DNA from 3 places in the Kinneretia sp. DJ1R-11 genome. Region 3 is predicted to be linked to each of the others. Evidence: predicted binding sites of a transcription regulator. Region 3 holds the regulator's gene; each other region holds the start of a gene.
The links. Region 3 encodes FNR, which switches genes on or off when oxygen is low (the NO sensors DNR and NnrR bind a similar motif). Its sites were predicted from a motif close to TTGATNNNNATCAA; they were not measured.
Positions count from the first base shown of each region.

Region 1: the regulator FNR is predicted to act here: its motif matches at 1,795-1,808, upstream of LNV23_RS12970 (acetyl-CoA hydrolase/transferase C-terminal domain-containing protein).
Region 2: the regulator FNR is predicted to act here: its motif matches at 3,046-3,059, upstream of LNV23_RS12315 (hemerythrin domain-containing protein).

Region 1 covers NZ_JAJIRR010000007.1:1,280-7,733, forward strand. The annotation lists gene LNV23_RS12970 (acetyl-CoA hydrolase/transferase C-terminal domain-containing protein) at 1-1,681, opposite strand, end outside; gene LNV23_RS12975 (GGDEF domain-containing protein) at 1,962-2,768, shown strand; gene LNV23_RS12980 (lipocalin-like domain-containing protein) at 2,799-3,953, opposite strand; gene LNV23_RS12985 (ABC transporter permease) at 3,953-6,454, opposite strand, start outside.
Region 2 covers NZ_JAJIRR010000006.1:123,361-129,814, reverse strand. The annotation lists gene LNV23_RS12330 (ABC transporter ATP-binding protein) at 1-59, shown strand, start outside; gene LNV23_RS12325 (ABC transporter permease) at 104-1,264, shown strand; gene LNV23_RS12320 (ABC transporter permease) at 1,319-2,488, shown strand; gene LNV23_RS12315 (hemerythrin domain-containing protein) at 2,505-2,990, opposite strand; gene LNV23_RS12310 (hypothetical protein) at 3,098-3,763, opposite strand; gene LNV23_RS12305 (metal-independent carbonic anhydrase family protein) at 4,086-4,673, shown strand; gene LNV23_RS12300 (response regulator transcription factor) at 4,709-5,416, opposite strand; gene LNV23_RS12295 (sensor histidine kinase) at 5,434-6,454, opposite strand, start outside.
Region 3 covers NZ_JAJIRR010000004.1:21,176-27,629, reverse strand. The annotation lists gene ccoN (cytochrome-c oxidase, cbb3-type subunit I) at 1-970, shown strand, start outside; gene ccoO (cytochrome-c oxidase, cbb3-type subunit II) at 1,005-1,628, shown strand; gene LNV23_RS08930 (cbb3-type cytochrome oxidase subunit 3) at 1,650-1,805, shown strand; gene ccoP (cytochrome-c oxidase, cbb3-type subunit III) at 1,802-2,713, shown strand; gene ccoG (cytochrome c oxidase accessory protein CcoG) at 2,716-4,230, shown strand; gene LNV23_RS08915 (hypothetical protein) at 4,268-4,522, shown strand; gene LNV23_RS08910 (hypothetical protein) at 4,524-4,826, shown strand; gene fnr (fumarate/nitrate reduction transcriptional regulator Fnr) at 4,914-5,648, opposite strand; gene hemN (oxygen-independent coproporphyrinogen III oxidase) at 5,831-6,454, shown strand, end outside.

The DNA.
Region 1 (6,454 bases), on a different contig from region 3:
AGCTGCTCAGGCCCTGGGCGTTGTCATGTGTGGCGCGCAGCAGCAGGATGGAGCGGGCCCCCTTCAGTGCATGGGCCATGGCGACGAAGTTGTACTGACCGCCCACGCCCGAAACCATCTGGCCCGAGTCGTAGCCATCGGACGAGGCGGCGCCCAGCAGCGTCATCTTCATCGTCGTGTTGATGAAGCGGGCATCGCGGCGCTGCGCGCGTTTGAGAGCTTCTGAGCCCAGGGCGTCGCCGTAGAGCTCGTTGATGAAGTGGATGCGCGTCATGGCGATGCGCTGGCGCAGGCCTTCGGGCAACTCGCGCAAGCGTTGGTAGAAATCGCGCGGGCCGAGGAAGAAGCCGCCGTGCATCAGCGTGGCCCGTCGCCAGGCCGGGCCGATCAACTCGGGCGCCATGGCCTCGCTGCAATTCGGCCAATGCTGGCCTGCATAGGCCAGCCGTCCATCGGCCTGCAGCTCGACCTCGGGCTTCAGCAGACCCTGGGCCTGAAGAAACTCCAGGTCGCAAAGGCGAAGCGGCGAAGCGATGCGGCCGCGCTCCTGCAGTGCACGGATCACGCTCGCTTCGGGCTGCGGGCCCAGCTGGCCCGCCAGGGCCAGCGCTTGCAAATCCAGATCGTCGAACACCAAGCGGCGGATCAGCCCGGCATCGATCAAGCGCATGAAGCCGTTGACGAACATCTCAGAGCAGCCGTACAGGCCCTGCTCGAAGCGGCCCAGCTCGCGCCCTGCCTGCGGGTCAGACGGACTGCAGCCGGACAGCCCAGCCAAGATGGCCCGGTAGTCGGCATTGCGGGTCTCGCGCACGATCAGGGCCTGGGCAATGGCGTCACCGAGCGAGCCGATGCCGATCTGCAGCGTGCCGCCGTCCTTGACCAGGCTGGAGGCATGCAGGCCGATGGCGTAGTCGGCCCAGGAAATGGCGGCATTGGGCGGTGCGAACACGCTGTGGCTGCAGCCCGGCCCGCTGAGCAGCAGGCTGAACAAGCCGGCGTCGGCCACGGCCGGCCCGGGCATGAAGGGCAGGGCCTCGTTGACCATGGCCACGCTGAGCACCGGCTGCCCGATTCCGGCCTGGTGCTCGAGCAGATCGAAGCTGAGGTCGGGGTTGCAGGACAGGGAATACTCGCGCTCACCGGTCTCCGGGTTCCGGCGCGTGGCCACCGCCTGCATCAGCAGATTGATGCCCTGGCTGCACATGTCCCGCACGGCAAAGCTGTAGTTGGTGCAGATGAAGCCTTGCTGTGCCGCCTCGTTGCCGAGGTAGTCGGCGGTCTTGAAGAAAAACTCCTGCACCGAGATATTGGGCGGCAACTGGCCGGCGCGCAGTGGCGCCACATAGGCCAGGTCAGGGTAGTCGGCGAACACCCGCTCGACCAGAGGCGCCAGGAAATGCTGCTCCAGCTCGGTGCGGCCCTTGGGCCGCTCCAGCGACAGCGCGGTGTAGATGTGCAAACGGCGCTCAGGCTGCGCCGCCACACGCCGGTAGAGCGCGTTCAGCAGCGGGTTGGGCTTGCCCACGCCCAGGGGCAGGGCGAGCCGGATCTCACCGGGCAGGCGGCGCAGGATCTCGTCCACCGCCGCCTCCACATCCGTCAGCAGCACAGGCTGCGCCACTGCAATTGCCGCCGCCGCGGCCTCGTCCGTTTCCGGACCTTGGCTCTTCTTGTTCAATCGTGTCTCCTGTCCGGCCTCTTGATGGCTCGTCTTTTGGGGCAGGTCTTGGGTGGCCGTGAAAGCCCACCATCGCCCGTGCCACAGTTTCGCCCCCACTGCCAAGGGTGATCTTGACATTCAGCAAGTCCGCCACAAAAGCGGCGTTTGCCCCTCAAAAAGCGGGATAGTCCTCCCCCGGGCCTGCGGGGGGCGCTGTGCGCCCACACCTTGGCCTGTGCTGAAATGCCCGGCTGCACCGAGACCTGCTGTCGACGTACCCGTTCCTCATTCGCCTTTTATGCACGAGCCCCTGGACTTGCCGGCCTGGTTGCCGCCCCTGCGCAGCGCCCTGCGGCGCCTCGGACCGCGCCCGGCGCACTGGCTGTTCTGCGCCTTCATCACCCTGGTCTGCGTGGCGCTGTCGCAATTGGTCGTGTCCCTGCTGGGGCGCGGTGACCGGCCCACGGCGGCCCTGGTCGCGGCGCTCTGCGGCCTGTCCCTGGCGGCCGTGTTCAGTGCCTGCGTGCTGGCTCTGTTGGCCCATCTCGACCGGGCCCTGCGCTTCACCGCCCGCTATGCCACCCGGGACAGCCTGACCGGCTTGTGCAACCGCCGCCAGTTCCTCAGCCTGGTCGAGCGGGAATGGTCGCTGGCCCGGCGCTACCAGACGCCCTGCGCCCTGGTGCTGATCGACATCGACCATTTCAAGCGCATCAACGAAGCCTTTGGCCACGCCTGTGGCGACATGCTGCTGCGCCAGGTGGCCGAGGTCAGCGGAGAGACCCTGCGCCAGGCCGATGTCTTGTGCCGTTACGGCGGCGAGGAGTTCATGCTCTTCCTGCCGCACACCGACCCACTCGGCGCGCTCGATGTCGCAGAACGCATACGCGAGCGCGTGCTGGCCATGGATTTCGCATGGAATGCCCACCCGGTGCCGGTCAGCGTCAGCATCGGCGTGGCCGTGCTCAAGAGTGGCCACGTCGGCCTCGACGACTTGCTCAATGAGGCCGATGAGGCCTTGCACCTGGCCAAGGCCGAGGGCCGCAACTGCGTGCGCGCCGGCCCGGGCCTGCTGCCGGGAACGTTCAGCGCCTTGCAGGCCTGAAGCGCTCAGTACCGGCCGTACGGGCCGAGCTCAAATCCGCAGCGCTCCCGCATAGCCGGTCAGTTCCAGATAGCCGAGGCCGCTGCGCCGGCCCTGGGCGTCGAGCAGCTCGGCCGCGCCTTCCCAGTAGCGCAGGCCACCGGTGATTTCCTGGTCGTCCAGCAGGGCGCGCAGGCGCTGCTCGCCTTGCGGTGTGCGCAGCCGCCATTCCAGCGGGTAAGGAGCGCCGCCACGCGGGCTGTCCCAGTGGCGCAGCGCCTGCATCTGAACATCCTCAGGCGCGAAGGTCAGCGTGCTGCCATCGGCCCGGCGCCAGCTGCCGCCACTCCAGAGCGTGCTGCCGTCGGCGCGGCGCAGGCGGAACACGGTCAGCGCACCGCCGTCGCCGAGGTTGATGCCGGCCCAGTCCCAGCCGATGGCGCTCTCAGTCGCTGCCGCGCCAGCTGCCCCAGCGTCCGAAGGCTTGCCCAGCAGATGCTCGCTCCACTCATGGTCCAGCCAGGAGCGCCCCTGCAGGCTCAAGACCTGCCCGTCCAGCTGCAGCTGCGCCTGGCTGAGCAGCTGCACCTGGCTGTAGTAATGGCTGAACTGCTCGGGCTGCGGCCCTTTGCGAGAAAAGCCACCGTCGCCCTGCAAAAGCAGGGCTTGGCTGGCCTGCAGCTCCAGTTGCAGCGCGAAACCGCCGCTGCGGCTGCTCAGAGCGGCCCGGTAGCGGTCCGGGCCGGAGCCCGGCACCCTGGCCAGGCGCCAGTCGGCCATGCGGACGGCACAGTCCTGCTCGCTGGCCTCATTCAGGCCGGCGACAGCGCGGCCCAGACGCTGATCGTGGCGCAGGCGTCCGCTCGGGCGCAGATCGCTGAGCGCGCCATGGGCCAGCAAAAGCTGGCGCGCGGCCAGCCGGCTCGGGTGCTCGGGTGCCGCCGGGCCGCGCCGGCGAAAGAAGGTCAGCTGGTAGCCGAACTCCGGCTCCGAGCGGCCCGGCCGCGACAGGATGCCGGTCAGATACCACCATTCAATGGCTTGTTCGGGGTGAGCGCCAAAGTCACGCGGAAAACTCAGCCGGGCAGGGCGCACGGCGCCGGTCGAATCGAGCGCCAGGCTCGCCCCCGGCAGCAGGCCCAAAGCTGCCGCTTGCATCAGCCAGGCGCGCCGGCCCGGCACCCAGTCGCCTGGCTCGCCCTGCATCACCAATCCTCCTTGACCGCTTGCACCGCCTGCTGGGCCACGGCCCGGTAGCCCGCCAAGAGCGAGGCCAGCACGCCGGCCACGAACACGGCGGCCAGCAGGGCAGCGAGGCGCCAGCCGGGCAGGCTCATGTCCATGCTCCAGTGAAAGCTCTGCGGGTTGACCACCCAGATCAGCACCGCACTCAGGCCCAGGCCCAAGGCCAGGCCGGCAATGGCGCCAACGCCGCACAGCAGCAGGGCTTCCAGGCCCAGCAATCGCAGCACATCGGCGCGCGTGAAGCCCAGATGCAGCAGCAGGCCGAACTCGCGCCGCCGCGCCAGGGCCTGGGCCGAAGCGGCCGCGGCGATGCCGAACAGACCGATCGCCAAGGCCACGGCCTGCAGCCAGACGGTGACGGCAAAGCTGCGGTCGAAAATGTGCAAAGAGATGGCGCGCAACTCGCTGACCGCGGCGATCTCAAGATCCTGCGGTTCGGCGGCCAGGGCACGCAAGGCCTCGCTGCTGGCTTTGGGGTCGGCACCCGGGGGCAGCCAGAGGTAAAGCTCGGTGACGCGCAGGTCGCCACTCCAGGCCCGGTAGGCGGCCAGCGGCATCAGCACCGCGCCGCTCTGGCGCGCATAGTCGCGCCAGACGCCGCGCACAAACACGGGCAGCGGTGGCCCGCCCGGCTGCAGGCGCAGCTGCACGGTCTGGCCCGGCCGCAGGCCCTGAGCATCGCGCAGGGCTTCGTTGATGTAGATGGGGGTTAAACGTGTTTGGCCCGCCGGCGCGGGCGCGAGGGCGCCGGCCAGGGGCAGGCTCTGCTCATCGAGCTCACGCGCTTGCAGGTCCAGCGGATCGGCCCCGACCGGCATGCCGTCGAGCCAGACCTGCTGGCTGCGTTGCAGCCTGATATCGCGGAGCTGAGCGCTGCCCCGTATCGCGTCCACCAGGGCCGGCGGCAGGGGTGCCTGCTGGCCGGCACTGCCGCGCAGGGCCGAGCGCAGGTAGAGATCGGCCGGCAGCATCTGGCTCAGCCACTGGTTCAGCGAATCGCGAAAGCTGCCCACCATCACCAGCATGGCCACCGACAAGCTCAGTGCCACCAGCACGCCGGCCAGGGCCCGGCTGGCCTCGCCGGCCTGGTCGCGGGCGCGCTCACGCAGCAGCAACAAGCTCGCCCCTGGCCGGCTCCAGGCCAGCAGCCCCAGGCTCAGGCGCAGCAAGGCGGGCACGCAGGCCATGCCGCCGGCCAGCACCGCCAGCATGGCGGCATAGGCGGCGACCGGAACCCCGGCCAGGGCCGCGGGCCAAGAGATCGGCGGCAGCAAGGCCAGACCCAGGCCCAGCACCAGCAGGGCCGGGCCCAGCCAGACGGGCGGCCCCTCGCTCAAACGCTGGCCCAAACCCTTGAGCACCTGGGCCACCGGCATGCGCTGCACACTGCGGGCCGGCAGCCAGGCACTGAGCAGGCTGACCGCCAGGCCCAGGCCGCCGAAGAGCAGGGCGGCCGGCAGCTGCGCGGCACTGAACTGCAGGGCCGGTCGCACGCCGCTGATGGCGGCCAGGCCCAGATCGCTGCCCAGCACCCGCAGGCCCAGGCCCGCCAACTGCCAGCCGAGCAGCAGACCCAGGGCACTGCCGAGCAAGCCCAGCATCAGCCCCTCCAGCAAGACCAGGGCCGAGCGCTCACGCGCACTCATGCCCAGCACCCCGAGCAGCGCCCATTGCGGCAGGCGTTGGGCCACGGACAGAGAAATCACTGCAAACACGAGAAAGCTGCCGGTGAACAAGGCCATCAGCGAGAGCACGCCGAGGTTGACGCGGTAGGCCTGCGTCAGGCGGCCCAGGCGCGCGCTCTCGTCGGCCGGAGGCGTGGCGCTCAAGCCCGCTGGCAGACGCTGGCGGGCCAGCCACTCGCTCGGCGAGACACCGGGGGCCAGGCGCAGATCCACCCGCTCGAGCTGGCCCAGACGGCCGAACAAGACCTGGGCGGCGGCGATGTCCACCACCGCCCGCGGCGGACCGCCGTCCGGGCTGCTCGGGCCGATGCGAAGCTCCAGGTTCTGCACCTGGCCGCTGTCGGGGCTGGCGGCGCGCAGGCGCAAGACCTGACCCTCGGCCCCGGCCGGCCCAAGGCGGCGCAGCAGCGCGGCATTGGGGAAGATGCGGCCCGGGTCCAGCCCATCCAGCGGCGAGGCCAGGCGCGGCAGCAGATCGGGGTTGATGGGCCCCGCCTGCAGCATGTCCAGGCCGATCACGGTGACGTTGAAGGGCTGGCCCTTGGCATCCAGGGCTTGCGCCTGGCCGCCCAGCACCGGCGAGGCCTGCGCCACCTCGGGCAGGCCGGCGATCTGGGCATAAGCGTCTTCCTGCACGGTGCCGCCAGGCGTGCGCAAAACCAGGTCGGGCTGGCCATTGAGGCTGGCCGCAGCGCTGCCGAACTCGGCCAGGGCCGCGCCGTTCAACAGATGCACGCCGTAAGACAGGGCCACACCCAGCGCAATGGCCAGCAGGGC
Region 2 (6,454 bases), on a different contig from region 3:
TCATCCATCTGGAAAAGGGCGTCTTGGTGCCCGATGTGGCCGGCGCCCCTGCGCCTTAAGCCGAGCCCGAAACCGCGTCCGCCCTCGAGTTCAGCCGCCTGCCATGCCCTTTCTGCTCAAGCTCCTGCTGAAGAATGCCTTCCGGCATCGCTTGCGCACGCTGCTGACCTTGGTCGGTCTGGTGGTGGCACTGTCGGCCTTTGGCCTTTTACGCACCATCGTCGACGCCTGGTATGCCGGTGTCGAGGCCTCCAGCAGCACGCGCCTGGTCTCGCGCAGCGCGATCTCGCTGACCTTCCCCCTGCCCCTGGCCTATGCCCAGCGGCTCAAGGCGGTGGAGGGGGTGAACCGGGTGTCCTGGGCCAACTGGTTCGGTGGCATCTACATCACCGAGCGCAATTTTTTCCCCCAGTTCGCGGTCGAGCCCGCCAGCTACCTGGCGCTCTACCCCGAGTACCGCCTCAGCGATGAGCAGCGCCTGGCCTTCATTCGCGATCGGCAAGGCGCCGTTGTCGGGCGCAAGTTGGCGGACAAGTTCGGCTGGAAGATCGGTGACCAGATTCCGCTGCGCGGCACGATTTATCCGGGCACGTGGAGCTTCACCCTGCGCGGCATCTGGGACGGCGCCGAGGCCAAGACCGACGAAAGCCAGATGCTGTTCCATTGGGGCCTGATCAACGAGAGCCTACGCAAGCGTTATGGCAACCGGGCTGATTTCGTCGGCGTTTATGTGCTGGGCATCGAGGAGCCGCAGCAGGCGCCGCTGGTGTCGCAGCGCGTTGACGCCCAGTTCAAAAACTCGCTGGCCGAAACTCTGACCGAAACCGAGAGTGCGTTTCAGCTCAGCTTTGTGTCCATGAGCGAGGCGATCCTGGTGGCGGTGCAGGCGGTCAGCTACATCATCGTCATCATCATCATGGCGGTGATGGCCAACACCATGAGCATGACGGCGCGTGAGCGGCTGGCCGAGTACGCCACCCTCAAGGCCCTGGGCTTCGGCCCCGGTTTCGTGGTGAAGCTGCTGCTCGGCGAGAGCCTGACCATCGCCCTGGCGGGCGGCCTGCTGGCGGTGGCCCTGACCCTGCCCATGGCCGCTGCCTTTGCTCAGGCCGCAGGCACTTTGTTCCCGGTGTTCCAGGTCTCGCCCTTGACCATGGGCTTGCAATTGGCGGCGGCCCTGGTCGTGGGTGCGGTGGCTGCTGCCTGGCCGGCCTGGAGGATGAGCCGCATCGACATTGTTCAGGGCCTGCGCCATGTGGGCTGAGGCGCAGCCGGGCTCGGCCATGGGGGCGCGCCTGAATCGGCGGGATCCGGCTGCATGAAAGCCATTCCACTCAGCTACATCGCGCGCAACCTCTGGGTGCGCCGCGTCACCACCTTGCTGACGGCCGGCGGCATGGCCCTGGTGGTCTATGTCTTCGCCACCGTGCTGATGATGAGCGAGGGCATACGCAGCACCTTGGTGGCCACCGGGCAGGCGGACAATGTGATCGTGCTGCGCAAGGGCGCCGGCGCCGAGATCAACAGCGGAATCTCGCGTGGCCAGGCCGCCATCGTCGAGAGCCTGCCCGGCATCGCCACGGACGCCGCCGGCTTGCCGCTGCTCAGCAAAGAGCCTGTGGTGTTGAACAACCTGCCCAAGCGCGGCAGCGGCAAGCCCAGCAATGTGACCGTGCGTGGCAGCTCTGAGCTGGGCCTGCAGCTGCGCCCGAGCTTGCGCCTGATCGAGGGGCGCATGTTCCGGGCCGGCAGCTCCGAGATCATCACTGGCCGCGCGGTCGCTCAGGGCTTCCAGGGTGCGGGCCTGGGCGAGACGCTTCGCTTCGCCGGGCGCGATTGGACCGTGGTCGGCGTCTTCGATGCCGGCGGCAGCGCTTTCGATTCCGAGATCTGGGGCGACAGCGAGCAGATGCTGCAGGCCTTCCGGCGCGACGCCTTTTCCAGTGTGGTGTTCCGCTTGCAGGACCAGGCCCAGTTCGAGGCGATCCGCGCCGCCATCGAGGCCGACCCGCGCCTGCAGCTGGAGGCCAAGCCCGAGATCCGTTTCTACGCCGAGCAGAGCGAAGCCTTGGCCACTTTCATCAGCATCCTGGGCACATCCTTGTCGGTGGTGTTCTCGATCGGCGCCATCGTCGGCGCCATGATCACCATGTTCGCGGCCGTGGCCTCACGCATTGGCGAAATCGGCACCTTGCGCGCGCTGGGTTTTCGCCGCGGTGCGGTGCTGCTGGCCTTCCTGCTGGAGGCCATGCTGCTGTCCTTGATCGGCGGGCTGCTCGGCCTGGCGGCAGCCTCGTTGATGCAAACCGTCAACATCAGCACCACCAATTTCCAGACCTTTTCGGAGCTGGCGTTTCAGTTTCGCCTGACGCCCGCCATTGTCTGGAAGACCTTGCTGTTCTCCCTGTTCATGGGCTTTGTGGGTGGTTTCATCCCCGCCTGGCGGGCGGCCCGGCTCAAGATCGTCGACTGCTTGCGCGCCGCTTGAAGCGGCCGCCGACCCCTCAGCTGCAGCCCTGGCTGCCGCAGGAGCTGATGCCGCTGGCTTCGGTGGCCAGGGGCTGGGCGATCGCACCACTGACCGGGTCGTAACCGACCTGGCTCATGTGGAAGACCAGGGCCGCGTCCATCATGTCGGCGTGGGCCGGAAACCAGTTCACCAGCTCGGGCAGCAGATTGCGCATGGGCTCCAGGTCGGCATGGGCATGGGTGTGAGCCAGCACCTGGCGCATCACATCCAAGACCATGGCGTGCTGCTTGCTGTGGCAGTTGTCGGCGGCAAAGCCGGTGGCGGCCATCCAGCCTTCCTCCATGGCGAAATGGGCCTCGGTGTGGCTCAGCAGACGCGCATACAAGGGCAGGGGATCGGGCTCGGGCTGGGCCAGGGCTTCGCCCAGCTCATTGAGCAGGGCGACGAACTCCTGGTGGGTCTGGTCGATTTGGGGTTGGTTCAGGACCAGGGCGTCGGTCCATGCAAGGGTGGTGCTCATAGGGCCGGCAGGGTAGCGCATTTGGCGGCTCGGGCGCGGCCGGTTCGCGGCTTTCTTGTCGCAAATCAATCAGACTGCCGTTGGGCCCTGCCGCTGCGGTCCTGGGTTCAGGGTCGCTCGGCCCAGGAATCAACGGCGATGTCAAAGCGCAGATTCATGCCCTTGCCCAGGGTGTCCACCTTGAGGGTGCCGGCCACGTTCTGGGCCAGGCTGCGGCCACGAGCGTCGGTCTGGTAGCGCGAGCTGACGTCCAGCTGGATCACCATCATGAAACGGCCCTGGATGTCGATGCGCTGCGGGCGGCCGGTTTCGGGGTCGACCCAGGCGCGCAACTGCACCTTGCGGGTGAAGCTTTTGTCCTCGGCCTCGAACAGGGTCCAGGCCTTGCCGTCCAGCATGACGCCTTCGCTGCGGCGCACCGGGGTGTCGGGCTTGAGCCATTCCTGGCCGCGCCCCATCGTTTCGCTGATCTGCTGGTTCTGGCCTTCGCGCTCGGCGTCGCCCGGGGCCAGTGGCGGCTCGGCGGCTGTGATGCGGTAGATGGGTTTGCCACCTTCCCAATGGTCCAGCTTGCGGCGGGTCAGCGTGGTGTCGGTGTAGTTGCTGGTGGCCTCGATGCGGGTGCTCGATTCATCGGGCACGACCTGCTTTTGCGCTTCCAGGTGGGCCAGGGTCTTGAGCCACAGCGGGTCGGCCGCCTGGCTGCTCTGGGGCAGCAGTTGCAGGACCGGCAGCAGGGCCAGGGACAGGGCGAGCAGAAGTGCGCGTGGCATGGGGCGTGGGGCCGAAGCCGGGTGGTGATGGCGCGCGATTGTGGCCGTGCGTGCAGCGGCTCCTTGCCAGCCCGTGGCCGTAGCGGCATCCGCGCCGTGGGGTAGCGCCGGGCAGGCTGTTCATCTGAGGTTCATCTGCGCGTGCGCTGCGGTTCATCTGCAGTTCATGGAGCGATCAGGCCGGCTTGATGGAATGGAGGCCGTGCAGCACCCCAGGGTGCGGCGCTGAATGAAGCAGAGAAATCGACCGGTCGGCCTCGCTCACGATGCCAACCACTCCCCTCAACCCGCCTGCGTCTGCAGCGCGACCGCAAAGCTCGCCATGAATATGAAATCCAAGCTCTCCACCGGTGTTTTGACCCTGGCCGCCTCGCTGGCCCTGTTCGGCACCAACGCCGCCCTGGCCCAGACCGGCGAAGCGCGTGTCTACAACAGCAATATCAGCCTGGCCGAGGTCGAGGCCGCACAAAAGGCCTGGGGCGAGGCCCTGGTCAAGATCAGCGATGACTACCAAAGCGGTGGCCTCGCCAAGGCCAAGGCCACGGCCAGCGCTGTGCTGGACGGCGCCTACGGCTACAAGCTGGGCCCGGTGCTGTTCAAGCCCACGTTGACGGTGGAGCCGCAAACCTTCCGCACCACCAAGGAGGGCGCGCTGTCCTACTTCGTCGGCGGCGACGCCAACTTCCCCAAGGACAGCGGCTTCGCGCTCAAGGGCTGGAAGAAGGTCGAGGTCAGCAACGCCGCTGTGCACATCAATGGCGATGTGGCCAACACCATGGGCAAGGTCAGCATGACCGACAAGAACGGCAAGGTCACCACCGTGGACAAGACCTGGACCTTCAAGAAGGACGACAGCGGCGTGATCCGCATCGTGCTGCACCACTCCTCGCTGCCCTACACGGCGAACTGAGGCGCGGCAGCGGGTCCGGCCAGAAGCAAAAAGGCTCAGGCCGGCTCGTTGTCGATCTTGTAGCCCAGGCCGCGCACGGTCTGGATCAGGGGTTGCTCGCGGCCCTCGTCCAGCTTGGCGCGCAGGCGGCGGATGTAGACATCCACCACATTGGTCAGTGGATCCTCGCTGTAACCCCAGACGGCGTTGAGGATGCGCTCGCGGCTGAACACCCGGCCCGGGTGGCGCATCAAAAGCTCCAGCAAGGCCAGCTCGCGCGCCGTCATGGCCACCAGCTGCTGATCGCGCCGCACCTGCATGCGCTCCAGGTCCAGCACCAGATCGGCCAGGCTGAGCTGGCGCTGGCGGACGCTGCTGCCGCCCGCGTCTTCGCCGGGCGCTTCGGCGCGGCGCAGCAAGGCCTCGATGCGGGCCAATAACTCCTCGAAGGCAAAAGGCTTGGTCAGGTAGTCGTCGGCACCGCAGCGCAGGCCGCTGACCTTGTCCTCCAGCGCATCCATGGCGGTGAGCATCAGCACCGGTGTGCGGCAGCGCGCGGCGCGCAGGCGCTGGCAGGCTTCCACGCCGCTGATGCCGGGCAGCATCACATCGAGCAGGATCAGATCGGGCTCGAGCTGTTCCACGCTTTTTTGCAGCAGGTCGCCGCGCTCGATCACGGTGATCTGGTAGCCCTCGGCCCGCAGGCCGCGGTTGAGAAAGTCCGAGACCCGGCGGTCGTCTTCGACGATCAGGAGATGGGGCATGTCGTGGGCCTTGCTGCTCAGTCTTGCGCCGCCGCATCCAGCGGCAGGATCAGGCAGGCACGGCAGCCGCCCTCGGTCCGGGCTTGCAATTCCAACCGGCCCTCATGTGCGGCGGCAATGTCCGCGGCGATCGCCAGGCCCAGGCCCATGCCTTCGGGGCGCAGGCGGCGCGCGGCCTCGGCGCGCCAGTAGCGCTCCTGGGCGCGGCCCAGTTCCTCGGGGGCCATGCCGATGCCGCTGTCTTCCACGCACAGCACGAGGCGAGGCTGGGGCGTGGCCAGATCCAGTCTGGCACCCAGGAAGACCGAGCCCGGCGCGGGCGTGTAGCGCAGGGCGTTGTCCAGCAAGATGGTCAGGGCCTGGCCCAGCTTGGCGGCCTGGCCGCGCAGCTGCAGGCCTTGACCGGGCAGGGCCTGCAGCAGCTCCAGCGCATCGCCCTGCAGCTGCAGATCCAGGCCTTGCGCGGCCGCCGCGCCGCGTTGCTGCTCCAGCGCTTGCTGCAGCAGGGCCGGCACATCGATGGGCTGTCGCTCGCCCTGCAGGCTGTCCTCGCCCTGGCGGGCCACGCTCATCAGCTCGGCAATGCGAGCGCCCAGCTGGCGCGCGGTGGCGGCCACGCGTTCCAGCGCCTCGCGGTAGACGCTCTCGGCATGGCCGCTGCGGCGCAGGCTGATCTCGGCCTCGCCGAGGATGGCGGTGGTGGGCGTGCGCAGCTCGTGGCTGATGTTGGCGAAAAACTGGCGGCGTGAGTGGTCGATCTCCAGCAACTGCTGGTTGGCGGCGTGCAGGTCCTGGGTGCGCTGGGCCACGGCGTCTTCCAGGCGCTGGCGCTGGCTGGCTTCGTTGGCGCGGTGCAGCTGGATCTCCTCGGCCATGCGGTTGAAGCTCAGGCTCAGACGGTCGAATTCGTCGCGGCCATGCACGGCGATGCGGTGCTCCATGCGGCCGGCCTGCAAGGCCAGGGTGCCATCCAGCAAGGGCGCCATGCGGCGGCGTATGTCCCAGGCGAAGTAGGCGACAAAGCCCATGGACAGGGCG
Region 3 (6,454 bases):
GGTCAAGCACATCTATGTGGCCAACTGGTTCTTCGGCGCCTTCATCATCGCCGTCGCCCTGCTGCATCTGGTCAACAGCGCCGCGATTCCTGTGAGCCTGTTCAAGAGCTACTCGGCCTATGCCGGCGTGCAGGACGCTATGGTGCAATGGTGGTACGGCCACAATGCCGTGGGCTTCTTCCTGACCGCAGGCTTCCTGGGCATGATGTACTACTACATCCCCAAGCAAGCCGGCCGCCCGGTCTACAGCTACCGCCTGTCCATCGTCCACTTCTGGGCGCTGATCTTCACCTATATGTGGGCGGGCCCGCACCATCTGCACTACACCGCGCTGCCGGACTGGGCGCAATCGGTGGGCATGGTGTTCTCCCTGGTGCTGCTGGCTCCCAGCTGGGGCGGCATGATCAACGGCATCATGACCCTGAGCGGTGCCTGGCACAAGCTGCGTGACGACCCGATCCTGAAGTTCCTGATCGTGTCCCTGTCCTTCTACGGCATGTCGACCTTCGAAGGCCCGATGATGTCCATCAAGACAGTGAACGCCCTGAGCCACTACACCGACTGGACCATTGGCCATGTGCACTCCGGCGCCTTGGGCTGGGTGGGCCTGATCTCCATGGGTTCGCTCTACCACCTGATCCCGCGCATGTTCGGCCGCACCGAGATGTATTCGAAGAAGGCCATCGAGCTGCACTTCTGGATCGCCACCTTGGGCATCGTGCTCTACATCGCCGCGATGTGGATTGCCGGTGTGATGCAAGGCCTGATGTGGCGTGCAGTCAACCCGGACGGCAGCCTGGTCTACACCTTTGTCGAAAGCGTCAAGGCCACCTATCCCTTCTATGTGATCCGTTTGCTCGGTGGCGTGCTCTACCTGGGCGGCATGTTGGTGATGGCCTGGAACGTGGTGAAGACGGTGCAAGTGGGCCGTGCCGTCAAGGCACCGATCCCCACCTTGGTGGCCGCCTGAAGCGCTGAACGCTAGAACCTAGGAGAAATACAAAATGGCATCCACAGAACACAAGTCCAGTGGCCACCAACGCATCGAGACCAGCAATTTCTTGATGATCGTGCTGGTGCTGCTGACGGTGATCGCCGGTGGCGCGGTGGAAATCGTGCCGCTGTTCTTCCAGCGCTCGACCACCGAAGCCACGCCGGGGCTGAAGCCCTACACGCCGCTGCAGCTGGCCGGACGTGACGTCTACATCCGCGAGGGTTGCTACAACTGCCACTCGCAGATGATCCGTCCCTTCCGTTCGGAAACCCTGCGCTACGGCCACTACTCGACCGCCGGTGAATTCGTCTACGACCACCCCTTCCAGTGGGGCAGCAAGCGCACTGGTCCCGACCTGCACCGCGTCGGCGGCAAGTACAGCGATGAATGGCACCGCATTCACCTGAACAACCCGCGCGATCTGGTGCCCGAGTCGAACATGCCGGCCTATCCCTGGCTGGTTGCGGCTCAACTGAACCCAGCTGAGCTGGCGCCCAAGATGAAGGCGCTGCGCACCGTGGGCGTGCCCTACACCGACGCTGAAATCAGCGCTGCGGCCGACGAGGTCAAGGGCAAGACCGAGATGGAAGCTGTGATTGCTTATCTGCAAGTGCTCGGCACTTCGCTGAAGTAATAGGCAAGAAGGAGATCCGCAATGGATATCAATAGCTTGAGAACGGCGGTGACCCTGCTGTCACTGCTGGTGTTCCTGGTGATCGTGGCTTGGGCTTATTCCAGCCGCAACAAGGCGCACTTTGATGATTTGGCCAGCATGGCCTTGCAAGACGAAGCCGATGGGAGGCCTCAATGAGTGATTTTTTCTCTGATGGTTGGTCCATGTTCGTGGCCGGCACGACGATCGCTGGTCTGGTGTTCTGCATCGTTCTGCTGCTGATCGCTGCCCGTCACCGCGTCATGGCCAGCGACAACAGCACCGGCCATGTCTGGGACGAAGACTTGCGTGAGATGAACAACCCGCTGCCGCGTTGGTGGGCCATCCTGTTCGTGCTGACCGTCGTGTTCGCCGGTATCTACCTCGCCGCCTATCCGGGCTTGGGCAGCAGCAAGGGTTCGCTGGGCTGGTCCAGTGCCGGTCAGTACCAGAAGGAGCAGGACGACGCACACAAGGCCATGAGCGCGCTCTATGCCAAGTTCACCGGCAAGCCGGTCGAACAGTTGGCCCAAGATCGTGATGCCATGGCCATCGGTGAGCGTCTGTTCGCCAACAACTGCGCCGGTTGCCACGGCTCGGACGCCAAGGGCAGCAAGGGTTTCCCCAACCTGACCGACAGCGACTGGCTCTATGGCGGCTCGCATGAGACTATCGTGCAAACCATCACCAATGGCCGCAACGGCGTCATGCCGCCCATGGCTGCCGCCGTTGGTACTGCCGAAGATGTGCGCAATCTGGCCAACTATGTGCTGAGCCTGTCAGGCAGCGCTCATAACTCGATCGCCGCGCAGAAGGGCAAGGAGAAGTTCATGGCCTGTGCTGCCTGCCACGGTGCCGATGGCAAGGGCAACCAGGCTCTGGGTGCACCCAATCTGACCGACAAAATCTGGTTGCACGGCTGGGGTGAGGATGCGGTGATGGCCATCATCAACAATGGCAAGAACAATATGATGCCGGCCCAATCCACGCGTCTGAGCCCGGAGCAGATCCAGGTCCTGGGTGCGTACGTCTGGAGTCTGTCCAGCAAGACGGCAGTCGCACCCTGACCATGACTGAAGCCCGGGCAGTCCCGCCGGCGCCGCGTGTCGGACCGGCTATCTCTCCCTCCGCATCTGCTGCGCAGGCTGCGGGTGAGGATGCGGTGGTGGAAATCGTCTCGCTCTATGCGGCGCAGAAGAAGATCTACCCACGTGCCGTGTCTGGCCTCTTCGCCAGCTGGCGTTGGGGCTTGGTCTGGTTCACGCAGATCTTGTTCTATGGTCTGCCCTGGCTGCTCTGGAACGACCGGCAGGCGGTGCTCTTCGAGCTCGCCAGCCGGCGTTTTTACATTTTTGGCCTGGTCCTGTACCCGCAGGATTTCATCTATCTGACCGGCCTGCTCTTGATCTCGGCTTATGCCTTGTTCCTGTTTACGGCCGTGGCCGGGCGGCTGTGGTGCGGCTATGCCTGCCCGCAGACGGTCTACACCGAGATCTTTCTCTGGATCGAACGTCAGTTTGAAGGCGACCGCCAGGCGCGCATGAAGCTTGATGCTTCGCCCTGGGGCGTCAACAAGCTCTGGCGCAAGGGCGGCAAGCAGGCGGTGTGGATCACCGTTGCCTTGTGGACCGGCTTCACCTTTGTCGGCTATTTCACCCCCATTCATGCGCTGTGGGCCGAAGCCTTCACCTTGAGCTTCGGTCCCTGGGAATGGTTCTGGGTCCTGTTCTACGCTTTCGCGACCTACGGCTTCGCTGGCTTCATGCGCGAACAGGTCTGCAAGTACATGTGCCCGTATGCGCGCTTCCAGAGCGCCATGTTCGACAAGGACACGCTGATCATCAGCTACGACGCCGAGCGCGGCGAGCCGCGCGGTTCGCGCAGCAAGAAATCCAGCGTGGACGAGGTCAAGGCGGCCGGACTGGGTTCCTGCATCGACTGCACCTTGTGTGTGCAGGTTTGCCCCACTGGCATCGACATTCGCCAAGGCCTGCAGTACGAATGCATCGGCTGCGCCGCCTGCATCGACGTCTGCGACGGCGTGATGGACAAGATGAACTACCCGCGTGGCCTGATCCGCTACGACACCCAAAACGGCCTGCAGCAGCATTTGAGCCCGGCTCAGAAGCTGCGCCGCATGTTCCGCCCACGGGTGGTGATCTACACCGTGGTGCTGTTTGTCTTGTGTACAGCCCTGCTGGCCAGCCTGCTGTTCCTGCGCAGCCCCGTCAAGCTCGATGTGGTGCGCGACCGCGGTGTGCTGGCACGCGTGGTGGAAGACGGTTATGTCGAGAACCTCTACCGTCTGCAGGTCATGAACGCGACCGAGCAGACCCATCGCTACCGTGTCACGGTCAGTGGTCTGGAGGGCATCAAGTTGGAGAAGGCGGTCGAGCTGAGCGTGGCGCCGGCCGAGGCGCGCTGGCTGACGCTGTCGGTGCGAGTGCCGCCCGAGACGGCGGCACGTGCCGCCCAAGACCACAAGGGCTCGCATGGCATCGAGTTCCAGTTGCGCAGCCAGGATGGCGGCCAAGCCGGAGCCACCGTGGTGCACGAAAAATCAACCTTTATCGTGCCACGCTGAGCGCCGGCTCGCACAAGCACAGTCAGGAGACATACCCATGAGCCAGAACCTGAATCTCGATGCCCAAGCCCCGCTGGACAAGCCGGCCGGCTGGTGGCGTACCCCCATGATGTGGTTGGTCGTTGGCGGGCCTGCGCTTGTCATCGTCGCCAGTTTCGTGACCTTGAGCCTGGCCATCAGCCACCCCGACCCGGTGCTGGAGGAGAAGTTGGTGGCCAACAAGGCCAGTGGCGCCAAGGCTTTGCTGCCAGCCCGGGAAGCACGCAATCACGCCGCCACCGGCGGACAGTGAAATGGACGGCGCTGAACGCTCCGCCTCGGTCGTCCCCAAGCTCAGCAGCCGTTGGGCCATGGCCGTGGCCTGGCCGGCCTTCTTCATGGCCGGCGTGTTGGAGGCTTTGGTGTTTGCCGTCATTGATCCCAGCGACCTGAGTTGGTTCGGTGCGGAACGCCTGGACTGGTCGCGCCAGGCGGTCTACACCGTCAGCTTCATGATCTTCTGGCTGGTGATCAGCCTCTCGGCCAGCGTCAGCGTCATGCTGGCGACCCTGCCTGATCTGCCGGACGACGCACATCCTCGCGGCTGGCCGCGTTGAACGCCCCGTCAGTTCCAGGCGCCGTGGGGCGCACGATGAAAAAAGGCCTTCGGAAATCCGAAGGCCTTTTGCTTGGGTGTGTCAGTTTCAGCAGTTGCTGTTGTTGACCAGCTTCTGTAGCCCGGCTTGATCGAGGATGCGCAAATGGCGCTGTTTCACTTCGAGCAGGCCTTCCTCTTGGAACTTGGAGAAGGTGCGGCTGACCGTCTCCAGCTTCAGGCCGAGATAACTGCCAATTTCCTCGCGCGTCATGCGCAGCACCAAGGCCGCGGCTGAGAAGCCGCGGGCTTGCAGGCGCTGTGTCAGGTTGAGCAAGAAGGCCGCCAGGCGCTCTTCCGCGCGCATGCTGCCCAGCAGCAGCATCACGCCGTGGTCGCGCACGATCTCGCGGCTCATGATTTTGTGGAATTGGCGCTGAAGGTCGGTGAACTCACGCGACAGCTCTTCAAGTTGCTCGAAGGGGATCACACAGACTTGAGAGTCTTCGAGTGCGACAGCGTCGCAGCTGTGGCGGTCGGTGCTGATGCCGTCCAGGCCCAGCAACTCGCCGGCCATCTGGAAGCCGGTGACCTGATCGCGTCCGTCTTCCGAGGACACGCAGGTCTTGAAGAAGCCGGTGCGCACGGCGTAGAGCGACTGGAATTCATCGCCGCTTCGGAACAAGGTGTCGCCGCGCGCCACAGTGCGGCGTGTGGCGACCAATTGGTCGAGCTGATCCAGGTCGCCCGAGGACAGGCCGACCGGCAGGCACAGCTCGCGCAAATTGCAGCTGGAGCAGGCGACTTTCAGGGGCTCGAACTTGATCGGGACGGTGGCGTTCATCGTGTGCTTTTTCAGGGGTTCAGCCCGCTCGGTTGAGCCGGCTTGCGCTTGTGAGACTTCCAGATTCTTGACGGACATGAGCATGATGCACCTCAAAACTTGGTGCATTGTTGTGCCGTTAAAGCGCGTCGAGCTTGATCCTTGTCAAGTCGCGCAGCCAAAGCCTTGGCAAAGTGCTGGACATGGTACAGAACATTCAAGGCCGCGCGCGCCCGGCCTCCGAGACGATCAATCCTGGCGCAGCCTGCATCAGTGAAGAGTTGCTGCGTCGCTTCGATGTGTCCGGCCCGCGCTACACCTCGTATCCGACGGCCGATCGCTTTGTCGAGGCCTTCACGCTGGAGCAATACCAGCAGGCCCTGGCGCAGCGATCGGGCGGGTCGCAGGTCGGCGGCAACACGCCGCTGTCGCTGTACATCCACATTCCGTTTTGCGAGTCTGTCTGTTACTACTGCGCTTGCAACAAGGTGATTACCAAGCACCATGACCGTGCCACCGAGTACCTGCGGGCCCTGGTCACGGAAATGGATCTGACTCTGGAGCATCTCGGTCGTGGCGCCGCGGTCTCGCAGCTGCATCTGGGGGGCGGTTCACCGACCTTTCTCAGCGATGCCGAGCTGAGTCAGCTGATTGTGGCCTTGCTGGAGCGATTCCGCCTGGCGCCCGGTGCCGAGGTGTCCATCGAGGTCGACCCGCGCACCGTGACGAATGAGCGTCTGGCCCATTTGCGTCAGCTCGGCTTCAACCGCCTGAGCTTTGGCGTGCAGGATTTCGACCCCGAGGTTCAGAAGGCGGTACACCGCCAG